DNA from 3 places in the Photobacterium sp. MCCC 1A19761 genome. Region 1 is predicted to be linked to each of the others. Evidence: predicted binding sites of a transcription regulator. Region 1 holds the regulator's gene; each other region holds the start of a gene.
The links. Region 1 encodes MetJ, which represses methionine synthesis genes. Its sites were predicted from a motif close to TTAGACNTNTANANGTCTAA; they were not measured.

Region 1 (4,224 bases):
ATACCTGACTACAGCAGTGGGAGATTATTGGCTCGACCAGCCGGGCTCGGCTAGGATTTTCTACCGCTATAGCATATGATTTATCTCCCACTACACCAACTGAACCTCATTTTCTTTCAGGATCTGAAACACTATGTCTGAAGACTTTCGCCAACAAGCGCTTCATTACCATGCTTACCCTGTACCAGGCAAAATTGCCGTAGAGCTCTCCAAGCCTGCTGATACTGTTGAAGACCTTGCCCTCGCTTACAGCCCGGGTGTGGCTGAGCCGGTGCGTGAAATCGCCCAAAACGCTGACAATGTTTACAAGTACACCGCCAAAGGCAATATGGTGGCGGTGATCAGTAACGGCACTGCGATCCTTGGCCTGGGGAACCTGGGCCCGCTGGCATCCAAGCCGGTGATGGAAGGTAAAGCCCTGCTGTTCAAGCGTTTTGCCGGTCTGGATTCGATTGATATCGAAGTGAAACACCGCACGATTGACGAGTTCGTCGATACCGTGGCTAACATTGCCGATACATTCGGCGGCATCAACCTGGAAGACATTAAAGCGCCGGACTGCTTTGAAATTGAAAAGCGTCTGATCGAGCGTTGCCAGGTGCCGGTGTTCCACGATGACCAGCACGGCACCGCGATCGTAACCGCGGCCGGGATGCTCAATGCTCTGGAACTGCAAGGCAAAGAGATCAGCGAAGCCGTGATCGTCTGCCTGGGTGCTGGTGCGGCTGCCGTGGCCTGTATGGAACTGCTGATCAAGTGCGGTGCGCAGCGTGAGAAGATCTACATGCTGGACCGTAAGGGCGTGATCCATACCCGCCGTGACGACATCAACGAATACAAGCAGCTGTTTGCCAACAATACCGACAAGCGCACGCTGGAAGACGTGATCGAAGGCGCAGACATTTTTGTCGGCGTGTCCGGTCCGGATCTGCTGTCACCGGAAGCCCTGAAGCTGATGGCTGACAAGCCGGTGGTCTTTGCGTGTTCTAACCCGGATCCGGAAATCAAGCCGGCGCTGGCGCATGCCGTACGTGATGATCTGATCATGGGCACTGGCCGTTCGGACTATCCGAACCAGGTCAACAACGTGCTGTGCTTCCCGTTCATCTTCCGCGGTGCCCTGGACGTGCGCGCCAGTGCGATTAACGACGAGATGAAACTGGCAGCCGTGAAGGCGATCCGTGAACTGGCCAAAGAGCCGGTCCCGGCAGAAGTACTCAAAGCGGCTGGCGTGGACAGCCTGGCCTTCGGTCCGGAATACATTATTCCGAAACCAATGGATCCGCGTCTGCTGCCGCGCGTGGCCAAAGCCGTGGCGGTGGCTGCGGTTGAATCCGGCGTTGCCCGAATCGACATGCCGGTCAATTACATGGCTGACAAATAATTCAGCCGGATAGGAAAAAACCAGCCCACGGGCTGGTTTTTTTGTATCTGGCGGCAGAAAAGCAGCGATTATTCGTTGATGTCTTCGTACTTGATGCCCATCTCGTCCATCAGGGCTTTGGCCTCGGCCGGCAGATCATCCGGACGGTCTTTGCGGATGTCATCGTCGGTAGGCAGCGGCTGACCGGTGTAGGCATGCAGGAATGCCTCGCACAGTAGCTCACTGTTCGTGGCGTGACGCAGGTTGTTGATCTGACGGCGGGTACGCTCATCAGTCAGGATTTTCAGTACCTTCAATGGAATCGAAACGGTAATTTTTTTGACTTGCTCGTTTTTCTTACCGTGTTCCGCGTATGGGCTGATGTACTCGCCATTCCACTCTGCCATTTTCTACCTTCTCAGCGATATTGGATTGATTAAATTAGATGATGGGTGAATTTTAGCGGGATTTACCGCCACAAGCAAAGACATATGGACGTCCAGAAGTGTTGACGTCTTTATGGTTTGTGGCTAATGTTGGTGCTAATCCGTTCTGCACCGCAGGGCCAGCCCTCAGACAAGGAAAGTAAATATGAGTGACAAGAAGCGAGCGACCGTTGCCGTCCGCGCTGGGATCGAATCGGACACCCAATTTAATGCGGTGGTGCCGCCTATCTACCTTACTTCGACTTATAGCTTCTCACAACTGGGGGAAGTGCCGCAGTTTGACTATTCCCGCTCGGGCAACCCGACCCGCAATACGTTGGCCGAAGCGCTGGCTGCGCTGGAAGGGGGCGCCGGGGCCGTGGTAACGAACTGCGGTACGGCGGCGATCAACTTGCTGGTCACTGCCCTGTTGGGGCCGGATGACCTGGTGGTGGCTCCGCATGACTGCTATGGCGGCACGTACCGCCTGTTCCATACCCGGGCTCAGAAAGGGGATTTTCAGGTCTGTTTTGTCGATCAGACCGATCCGGTCGCGCTGGCGGCGGCACTGGCCAAACAGCCCAAGCTGGTCTGGGTGGAAACACCATCCAACCCGTTGCTGCGGGTGGTCGATATCGCCGCCGTGTGCGAACAGGCGCATCAGGCCGGGGCGCTGGTTGCGGTGGACAACACCTTCCTGTCGCCGATCCTGCAACAGCCGATCGCCCTGGGGGCGGATTTTGTCGTCCACTCGACCACCAAATACATTAACGGCCATTCCGACGTGCTCGGCGGGGTGCTGATTGCCAAAACATCGGAGCAGGCGGAAACCCTGGCCTGGTGGGCCAACTGCATTGGTGCCACCGGCGCGCCGTTTGATGCGTATCTCACGCTGCGCGGCCTGCGGACCCTGGCTCCCCGGATGAAGCTGCACGAAGAGAACAGCGCCCGGATCCTCGCTTACCTGCAAAGCCAGCCGTTGGTCGGGCAAATCTACCATCCGAGCCAGCCCGAGCATCCGGGCCATGCGATTGCGCTCAAGCAGCAGCAGGGATTCGGCGCGATGCTCAGTTTTGAAATCGCCGGCAGCCAGGCACAACTGGAATTGTTTGTCCGCCAACTGCAATGCTTTTCTCTGGCGGAGTCCCTTGGCGGGACCGAAAGTCTGATCTGCCATCCGGCCAGTATGACCCACCGGGCGATGTCGGACGAGGCGCAAGCCGAAGCGGGCATCAAGCCGTCCCTGCTCCGGTTGTCTGTGGGGCTGGAAGATGCCGATGATTTGATTGCCGATTTGGCGCAGGCGTTTGCCCTGGCAGCGGAGGTGACGGGATGAGCCAGCCGATAACACGACAACTCCACAAATTTGGCGGCAGCAGCCTGGCGGACCCGGCGTGTTATCGCCGGGTGGCCGAGATCATCGGTGAATATGCCGGTCCTGAAGATTTGATTGTGGTTTCCGCCGCTGGCAAGACCACCAATCAGCTGATCGCCTGGGTCGAGTTGCTGCGAAAAGATGGCCGGCAGGCCCATGACGCGTTGCAGGATCTGCGGGCGTTTCAGCAGGCACTGATCAGTGAGCTCGTGACCGGCCCGGCTGCGGATGATCTGCAAACTCAGCTCCACCTGGAGCTCAGTGCGCTGGCCAAGCTCAGTGGTCCGGATTTGACGGAAGCGGCGGTGGCCGCGGTACTTGGTCATGGCGAGCTGTGGTCTGCCCGGTTGCTCGCCGCGTTGCTGGCGCAACAGGCGATGCCGGCGACGTACCTGGATTCCAGGACGTTTTTGCGGGCCGAGCGGGCCGCGCAGCCGGAAGTCGATCGCGCCCAGTCCTGGCCGTTGCTGACGGCTGAGCTGGCCCAGCACAGCCAGCACCGGATTGTGATCACCGGATTTATGGCCCGCAATGCGGCCGGTGAAACCGTACTGCTGGGTCGCAACGGCTCGGATTATTCAGCCACGGTGATCGGCGCCCTGGCGGAAGTGGCGCGGGTGACGATTTGGAGCGATGTTGCCGGGGTGTACAGCGCCGATCCGCGGCTGGTGGCGGACGCCTGCCTGTTGCCGCTGTTGCGGCTGGATGAAGCCAGCGAACTGGCCCGTCTGGCAGCGCCGGTGCTGCACAGCCGGACGCTGCAGCCGGTGGCCCAGAGCGCGATTGATCTGGCCCTGCGTTGTAGCCATCAGCCGGAATCGGGCTCGACCCGGGTCGAGCGGGTGCTGGCCTCGGGGCGCGGCGCAAAAATTATTACTTCGCTTGATGATGTCTGCCTGATTGAGCTCGATATTGCCCGCTCGCATGATCTGGCCCCGATCCAGGCCGAGCTGGCCAGACTGCTGCAACGGATTCAGTTGCCGCCGCTGGCGCAGAGTGTCGAAGCCGACAAGGGACGGATCCGGCTCGCCTATACCCGGGAAGTGGTCAACGGGGTGCTG
Region 2 (4,224 bases), on a different contig from region 1:
CGTCAGGCCCGCACCGTCTTTCAGGGTCAGCAGGCCCTGTTGTTGCAGCAGCAGCAGCGAGCGGCCCAGGTTGGTCGGATCGTTTGGTACTGCGACTTGATCGCCATCTTTCAGCTCATCGATTGATTTGATTTTGCTGGAATAGGCGGCAATCGGGTAGACAAACGTGTTACCGGCAATCGCAAACTTGTAGCCACGGTCCGTGATTTGCTGATCCAAGTATGGTTTGTGCTGAAACGCATTGATGTCGATCGAGCCTTCTTCCAGTGCTGCGTTCGGTGAAACGTAGTCGGTGAAGGTGATCAGCTCAACATCCAGGCCGTATTTGTCTTTGGCTTCCTTGGCAGCCACTTCAGCAACCTGTGCTTCTGCACCCGCCATGACACCGATTTTAATTTTGCTGTTGTCTACCGCAGCTTCTTTCTCGCCGCAGCCGGTCAGAACCAGTGCCGAGGCCAGGCCGGCTACTGCAAACAGGTTTTTCAGATTAAACGCCATGTTACTTCTCCTTAAAAGCGGGATTTCCATAATCCTAGTCGGTAATAGGGTTGTCTTTGTTTTTACATTGTGTGTTCGTATTGGGTGGACTTAGCGGTGATCGACACGCTTGACCAGATGATCACCGGCAGACTGAATGCATTGCACCAGAATGACCAGCATGACCACGGTGATCAGCATGACGGTGCCGTCGAAACGCTGGTAGCCGTAACGGATCCCAACATCGCCTAGACCGCCGCCGCCGACGGTGCCGGCCATGGCTGAGTAGCTCACCAGGGTCACCAGCGTAATGGTGATAGCGTTGATAATGCCCGGCATGGCTTCCGGCAGCAGCACCTTGCTGATGATCTGGCGCGGTGTTGCACCCATCGCCTGAGCGGCTTCTACCAGGCCGCCCGGCACTTCCAGCAGCGCCCCTTCAACCAGGCGGGCGATAAACGGAATCGCGCCAACGGTCAGCGGAACAATCGCCGCGGCGGTCCCAATCGAGCTGCCGACCACAAAACGGGTAAACGGAATAATGGCGACCAGCAGGATAATAAACGGGATCGAGCGGCCGATATTGGTCACGGTCCCCAGAACCTTGTTCAGGGTCGAGTGTTCCAGCAGCCCGCCTTGTTTGGTCAGGTGCAGGGCAACACCAGCCGGGATCCCGATGGCGAAGCCAATCAGACCGGAGGCAAGCACCATCACCAGCGTTTCACCCAGCGCCTCAATCAGTAAATACGTCAGGCGTTCATTGGCCTGCCACCAGTTCGCAATTGTTTCAAGCAACATAACCCAGTACCTCTACATTAACCTTGTGATCGCGCAGGAAGGCAATGGCCTGCTCTGCTGCTTGTTCGGTGCCGAAAAACTCCGCCAGCATCAGGCCGAATTTGACGCCGCCGGCATAATCCATATCTGAGCTCAGAATGCTGATGTCAATATTAAACTCACGGGCGACCTGGCTGATTAGCGGAGCATCCACGGAAGCGCCGGTAAATTCCAGGCGGACCAGCGGGTAGCTGTTCTCAACTCGGGTGTCGGTGAGCCGGGCGCGGTAGTCTTCCGGGATCGACAGATCCAGGGTTGAGCGAATGAACTCCCGGGCCAGTTCGGTTTTCGGATGGGCAAAGATATCGCCGACCGGACCTTTCTCGACCAGTTCACCATCGCCGATGATCGCCACTTGGCTACAAATGCTTTTCACCACATCCATCTCGTGAGTGATCAGCAAAATGGTCAGGTTCAGCTTGCGGTTGATCTCCTTGAGCAGCTCTAAAATCGACTGGGTGGTCGCCGGATCCAGCGCACTGGTCGCTTCATCACACAGCAGGACTTTCGGGTCGGATGCCAAGGCCCGGGCGATGGCCACACGTTGTTTCTGGCCGCCGCTGAGGTTGGACGGATAGGCACTGCTCTTGTCGGCCAGCCCCACCAGTTGCAGCAGCTCAGTCACTTTGCTTTTGAGGTCCGCTTTTTTGGTCCCGGCCAGCTCAAGCGGCAGGGCCACGTTGTCGAACACCGTCCGGGAAGACAACAGATTGAAGTGCTGGAAGATCATCCCGATTTTACGCCGGGCTAACGTCAGCTCCTGGGTGGAGAGCTGAGTCAAATCGACACCATCGACAATCACATGGCCGCTGGTGGGCTTTTCTAACAGGTTCACGCAGCGGATGAGGGTACTTTTCCCTGCACCGGATGAACCGATCACGCCGAAAATTGTGCCTTGCTCAATGGAGAGGTTGATATCACGCAGCGCGTTGATTTCCTTTTCTCCCTGATAGAACACTTTGTTCACTCTATTGATTTCTATCATCGAACTTCCTGAGCTGTTTGCTGCTGCCCAATACAATTCACCGGGCAAAAATGGGTGATAATGGTTTAATTTGTTGCTGTTTATTGTGTTTACACTGTAATTAGTTTGTGCGTAAAGTGTTTCCTAAACGCTTATGTGGTTGATGCTAGGGTGTCTAGACGGCTAAGTCAATAGATATTTTTACGTCTGGACGTCTAAATGGCTTTCTTGACTTGAGCCAAAATCTTCAGCCCTGGCAGAAACCGGGCGGATAAACGGATGAATCCCGGGGTGAGCCGTGTCATAATCGCGCCAGTAATGTAGACAGACAGAGGGCTGACTTTTGGCCAAACCCGCAGTTTTTATTGATCGTGACGGCGTGATTAACGTGGATCATGGTTATGTGCATACCGTCGATGATTTTGAGTATGTCGAAGGTGTTTTTGAGGCGTGTAAAAAGCTCAAGGCGATGGGCTATTTGCTGGTCCTGGTCACCAACCAGGCGGGGATTGCCCGTGGCATGTACAGCGAAGATGAATTCCTGACCCTGACCGAGTGGATGGACTGGAACTTTGTCGACAACGGAGTGGAATTTGACGGGATTTATTACTGTCCGCACCATCCGACGGAAGGCAAAGGGGATTACCTGCAGGATTGTAACTGTCGCAAGCCGAATCCGGGGATGTTCATTTCAGCCCGCGATTTCCTGAAAATCGATATGGCCAACTCGGTGATGATTGGTGACAAAACCGATGACATGAAAGCGGCGCAGGCGGCAGACGTCGGCACCAAGATCCTGGTCCGTACCGGCAAACCGATCACCGAAGCCGGCGAAGCACTGGCTGATACTGTGCTCGACAGCGTTGCCGATGTCCCGGCCTGGCTGGCTGCGCGCTAAACCGCAAAACAGTACACAACTTCCAGAGATAAAAAAACAGGTCGTCTCGCGACCTGTTTTTTTTGACATCATCAGAAAAACTTGCGGTTTCTCACTGTTATAAATTTGACACTATACTCAGTTGAAGACACGCCCTGTGAGCGTGGTCAATTCGTTACCTGAGTCGTCTGGACATCATGTCATCAACTCTTGTGGATGGCGGGACCTTGCTCAGGCTATGAGAAAGGGAGCGGGCCGATACATGCTGTCGTATTTATTGCATCGTATGGCGCTGATTATACCGACATTCTTAGGCATTACCGTGCTGATCTTTGCCATTACCCGGCTGGTGCCCGGCGGGCCGGTCGAGCGGATGCTGGCGAACATGCAGTTTCAGGGGGATGGAGCGGCGGCGATGACGACCGCGGGCGGCAGTACGGCCTTGTCTGATGATCAGCTGGCGCAGCTCAATGCGTTTTATGGCCTGGATAAACCGGTTCACCAGGCGTACTGGGAGTGGCTGAAGAAGCTGATACGCTTTGATTTAGGGGAGTCGACCCGTTATTACGAGCCGGTCACCGAGATGATTGCCGAACGACTGCCGATTTCGCTGTTCTACGGTGGGATGACGTTCTTTATCAGCTATTTTATTTCCATCCCTTTGGGCTATTTCAAAGCCATCAAACATGACTCGGCGTTTGATTCTGGTTCTTCCATTCTGATCTTTGTCGGTTATGCCCTGCCGGGGTATGTCGTCGGGGTGTTGCTGATCACCTTGTTCAGCTATCACCTGGAATGGTTTCCAATGGGCGGCTTTGTCAGTGATGACTTTGACGATTATGAAACCCTATATCAACAGGTGCAGGATGTGCTCTGGCATGCGGTCTTACCGCTGATTTGTTATCTGATCGGGGATTTCGCCACCCTGACTATGACGATGAAAAATAACCTGATGGAAAACCTGTCCTCGGATTATATCCGCACCGCGATTGCCAAAGGCTTGCCGTTCCGGACCGCGGTGCGAAAGCATGCCCTGCGCAACAGCCTGATCCCGATCGCTAGCCATTTC
Region 3 (4,224 bases), on a different contig from region 1:
TCCGGGGTGTATTCCCATCGCATTCATGATTGCCGCCATCCCATCCTGCGTGGCTTTGACGATACCTTTCTTGCGCCGCACTCCCGCTACGCGGATTTCTCCCCGGATTATCTGGCCCAACATACGGATCTCGATATCCTGGCGACGTCTGAACAAGCCGGGGTTTACCTGGCGGCGACGAAAGATAAGCGGAATGTCTTTGTGACCGGTCATCCCGAATACGATGTGCATACCCTGCATAATGAGTATGTGCGTGATTTGAGTGAAGGGATGGAGCCGAATATTCCGGTGAATTACTACCCGGAGGGAAATCCGGACAATCCACCGGTGGCCAGTTGGCGTAGTCATGGCCACTTGCTGTTTTCGAACTGGTTGAATTACTGTGTGTACCAGCAGACGCCATATGATCTGGAGCATTTCTCGGTAGATAAATTTACCCGGGATGATTAATCATTCCCTGGCTGGTGTGTACTTGCCGGTATGTCGCCGTTCAGGCTCCTTCGGTGTCACAGCACATGAATAACAAAAGACCTGCCGAGGCAGGTCTTTGTCATTATTGCTTGGCGTTATCGGCTTCCCAGAGCTTGGCTTTCTGAATCATCGGGGTAATGGTTGAACCCTGGATCAGGATGGAGAACACCACGACGGCATAGGTCATCACCAGAATCAACTCGCGCACGTCAATGTTCTTCTCCGGGATCACGATGACTCCGGCCGGAATGGCCATTGCCATCGCCAACGCCAGGCCGCCACGCAGGCCACCCCAGGTCAGGATCCTCACCGAATGCGGGTTATAGCTACGGTAGCGCTGGAATCCAAAGTAGGACAGCTGGATGCTGAGGTAGCGGCTGAGCAGTACCAACGGCACGGCGATGACCATCAGGATCCAGTCTTCCTCGTGGAAGCTGAACTGCAGCATGCTCAGACCGATCAGCAGGAACAGCACCCCGTTGAGGAATTCATCGACCAGTTCCCAGAAATGGTCCAGGTGATCCTCACTTTCTTTCGAGAACCCGATGTAGCGCGTCCAGTTCCCTATCATGATCCCGGAGACTACCATCGCCAGAGGTCCGGAGACATGGATCAGATCGGCGAAAGCATATCCGGCTGTCGGTACCCCGATGGTCAGCAGCAGCTCCATGGAGTGATCGTCTGTGGCACTGATCAGGTAATGGAACAGCAGGCCAAGCAGGAAGCCGTAAGCAATCCCGCCGATTGCTTCCTGAATAAACAGCTGACCGACGCCTAAAATGGTCGGTGCTTCGTTGCCGAAGGCAATGGTGAATAAGGTGACAAAAATGACCAGGCCGAACCCATCATTGAACAGGGACTCGCCTTCAATCTGGGTGGAAATCCGGCGTGGGGCATTGAGCTTTTTTACGATGGCCAGGACGGCGATGGGGTCGGTCGGGGAGATCAGGGCGCCGAAAATCAGGCAGTAGATGAGGTGAAAGTCGATGCCGATGAGCTGGCAGATACCCCAGAGGGCAAAGCCGATAAAGAAGGTGGAAAATAGCGTGGCGGCCAAAGCCAGGACGGTGATTTCCCACTTCTGATCTTCCAGGTTGGGGAGCTTGATCCCGAGCCCGCCGGCGAAAAGCAGAAAGCCTAAAATCCCTTTGAGCAAAAATGATTCGAAGTTGATTTCACCCAGCTGGCTGGCTGCGATTTCTTCTAAATGAAACCATCCGTTTTGACCGGCGATCACGATGCCTAAGGATAGGATCAGTGCGCCAGCCGTGATCGCAATCGTTGTTTGCATTTTCCCTATTTTGCTGTTGATAAACGCAATGATCATTGCTGCGGCAGCAAGAAAGCAAAGGGTGCTATAAACGGACATCCATGAACCTCGATATAAGCTGAAAAGTAAAGAGACAAATTGTGTCAAAATATAAAGCCATCATACATTGATAGCTACTGAAAACTTTTCAATATTGAGCCTGAGCCCGGAAACAATAATTCATTTGGACGTCTAGATTTCCATCTAACCTGTGGTAGGATGTTATTCAGCTGTAAAAATGGATAAGGAAGTAGTGCGGTGGGAAAGGGCAAGGAATTATTACAAGCGCGGTTGGCGCAGCAAATCCTGATCATTGACGGCGGGATGGGCACAATGATCCAGGGTTATAAACTGGATGAAGCAGATTATCGTGGGGAGCGGTTTGCTGACTGGCCTTCTGACCTGAAGGGCAATAATGATTTATTGGTGCTGACGCAGCCCCAGTTGATCCGCGAGATTCACAGTGCCTACCTGGAAGCGGGCGCCGATATCCTGGAAACCAACACGTTTAACGCCACGACGATTGCCATGGCCGATTACAACATGGAATCGCTCAGTGCCGAGATCAACCGCGAAGCGGCCCGGCTGGCGCGTCAGGTGGCTGATGAATGGACGGCCAAAACGCCCGATAAACCGCGCTTTGTCGCCGGGGTGCTTGGCCCGACCAACCGTACCTGCTCAATTTCACCGGACGTAAATGACCCGGGCTACCGGAATGTCTCCTTTGATCGGCTGGTCGAAGCTTATGCTGAATCGACCCATGCCCTGATTGAAGGCGGTGCCGATATCATCCTGATTGAAACCATTTTTGATACCCTCAATGCCAAGGCGTGTGCCTTCGCGGTCGATCAGGTGTTTGATGAACTGGGGATGGCTCTGCCTGTGATGATCTCCGGGACCATTACCGATGCCTCCGGGCGGACCCTTTCCGGCCAGACGACCGAAGCTTTCTATAACTCCCTGCGCCATGTCCGGCCAATCTCGTTCGGCCTCAACTGTGCCCTTGGCCCGGATGAGCTGCGTCAGTATGTGGAAGAGCTGTCTCGGATTTCCGAATGCGCGGTCTCTGCTCACCCCAATGCGGGTCTGCCGAATGCTTTTGGTGAGTATGACTTATCGCCGGAGGAGATGGCTGAACATATTGCAGAGTGGGCGGAGTCCGGCTTTCTGAACCTGGTCGGCGGTTGTTGCGGCACCACGCCGGAGCATATTCGCCAGATGGCCGCCGTGACGGCAACCGTGAAACCGCGTGCGCTGCCGGAGCTGCCGGTGGCTTGCCGGTTGTCCGGACTGGAGCCGCTGACCATCGAGAAAGACACCCTGTTTGTCAATGTTGGGGAGCGGACCAACGTCACCGGCTCGGCACGCTTCAAGCGACTGATTAAAGAAGAGCAATACGATGAAGCGCTGGAAGTGGCCCGTCAGCAGGTGGAAAACGGTGCCCAGATCATCGATATTAATATGGATGAAGGGATGCTCGATGCCGAAGCCTGTATGGTGCGTTTCCTCAATCTCTGTGCATCTGAGCCGGAAATATCCAAAGTGCCGATCATGGTTGACTCCTCTAAGTGGGAAGTCATCGAAGCCGGTCTGAAATGTATCCAGGGCAAGGGGATTGTCAACTCGATCTCGCTCAAGGAAGGTAAAGAGAAGTTTATTGAGCAGGCCAAACTGATCCGCCGCTACGGTGCGGCGGTGATTGTGATGGCCTTTGATGAAGTCGGCCAGGCGGATACCCGCGAGCGCAAGCTGGAGATCTGTACCAATGCGTACCGGATCTTGGTCGATGAAGTCGGCTTCCCGCCGGAAGATATCATTTTTGACCCGAATATCTTTGCGGTCGCCACCGGGATTGATGAGCATAACAACTATGCGGTCGACTTTATTGAAGCGGTGGGCGACATCAAGCGGGATCTGCCCCACGCGATGATCTCCGGCGGGGTGTCGAATGTCTCGTTCTCTTTCCGCGGCAATAACTACGTCCGTGAAGCAATCCATGCTGTATTCCTCTATCACTGCTTCAAGCGCGGGATGGATATGGGGATCGTCAATGCCGGCCAGCTGGAAGTCTATGACAACGTGCCGGAAAAACTGCGTGAAGCGGTGGAAGATGTGGTGCTCAACCGCCGGGATGATGCAACAGAGCGGCTGCTGGACATTGCTGCTGAATATGCCGGTAAAGGCGTTGGTAAAGAAGAAGATGCCTCGGCGCTGGAGTGGCGCACCTGGCCGGTGGCCAAGCGGCTGGAGCATGCGCTGGTCAAGGGGATCACTGAGTTCATTGTTGCAGACACCGAAGAAGCGCGTGCCAATGCCAGCAAGCCGTTGGAAGTGATTGAAGGCCCGTTGATGGACGGGATGAACGTGGTCGGTGATTTGTTCGGTGAAGGGAAAATGTTCCTGCCGCAGGTGGTGAAATCGGCCCGGGTAATGAAACAGGCGGT

Region 2: the regulator MetJ is predicted to act here: its motif matches at 2,478-2,497, upstream of metN (methionine ABC transporter ATP-binding protein MetN).
Region 3: the regulator MetJ is predicted to act here: its motif matches at 1,965-1,984, upstream of metH (methionine synthase).

What each region holds. Positions count from the first base shown of each region.
Region 1 covers NZ_JAZGTF010000009.1:184,579-188,802, forward strand. Annotated here, with positions in the region: gene VV869_RS11260 (malic enzyme-like NAD(P)-binding protein) at 134-1,384, shown strand; gene metJ (met regulon transcriptional regulator MetJ) at 1,453-1,770, opposite strand; gene VV869_RS11270 (O-succinylhomoserine (thiol)-lyase) at 1,955-3,124, shown strand; gene VV869_RS11275 (bifunctional aspartate kinase/homoserine dehydrogenase II) at 3,121-4,224, shown strand, end outside.
Region 2 covers NZ_JAZGTF010000038.1:40,364-44,587, forward strand. Annotated here, with positions in the region: gene VV869_RS22180 (MetQ/NlpA family lipoprotein) at 1-498, opposite strand, end outside; gene VV869_RS22185 (methionine ABC transporter permease) at 589-1,275, opposite strand; gene metN (methionine ABC transporter ATP-binding protein MetN) at 1,265-2,299, opposite strand; gene gmhB (D-glycero-beta-D-manno-heptose 1,7-bisphosphate 7-phosphatase) at 2,622-3,176, shown strand; gene VV869_RS22200 (ABC transporter permease subunit) at 3,418-4,224, shown strand, end outside.
Region 3 covers NZ_JAZGTF010000006.1:933-5,156, forward strand. Annotated here, with positions in the region: gene metA (homoserine O-acetyltransferase MetA) at 1-450, shown strand, start outside; gene VV869_RS07810 (cation:proton antiporter) at 554-1,840, opposite strand; gene metH (methionine synthase) at 2,039-4,224, shown strand, end outside.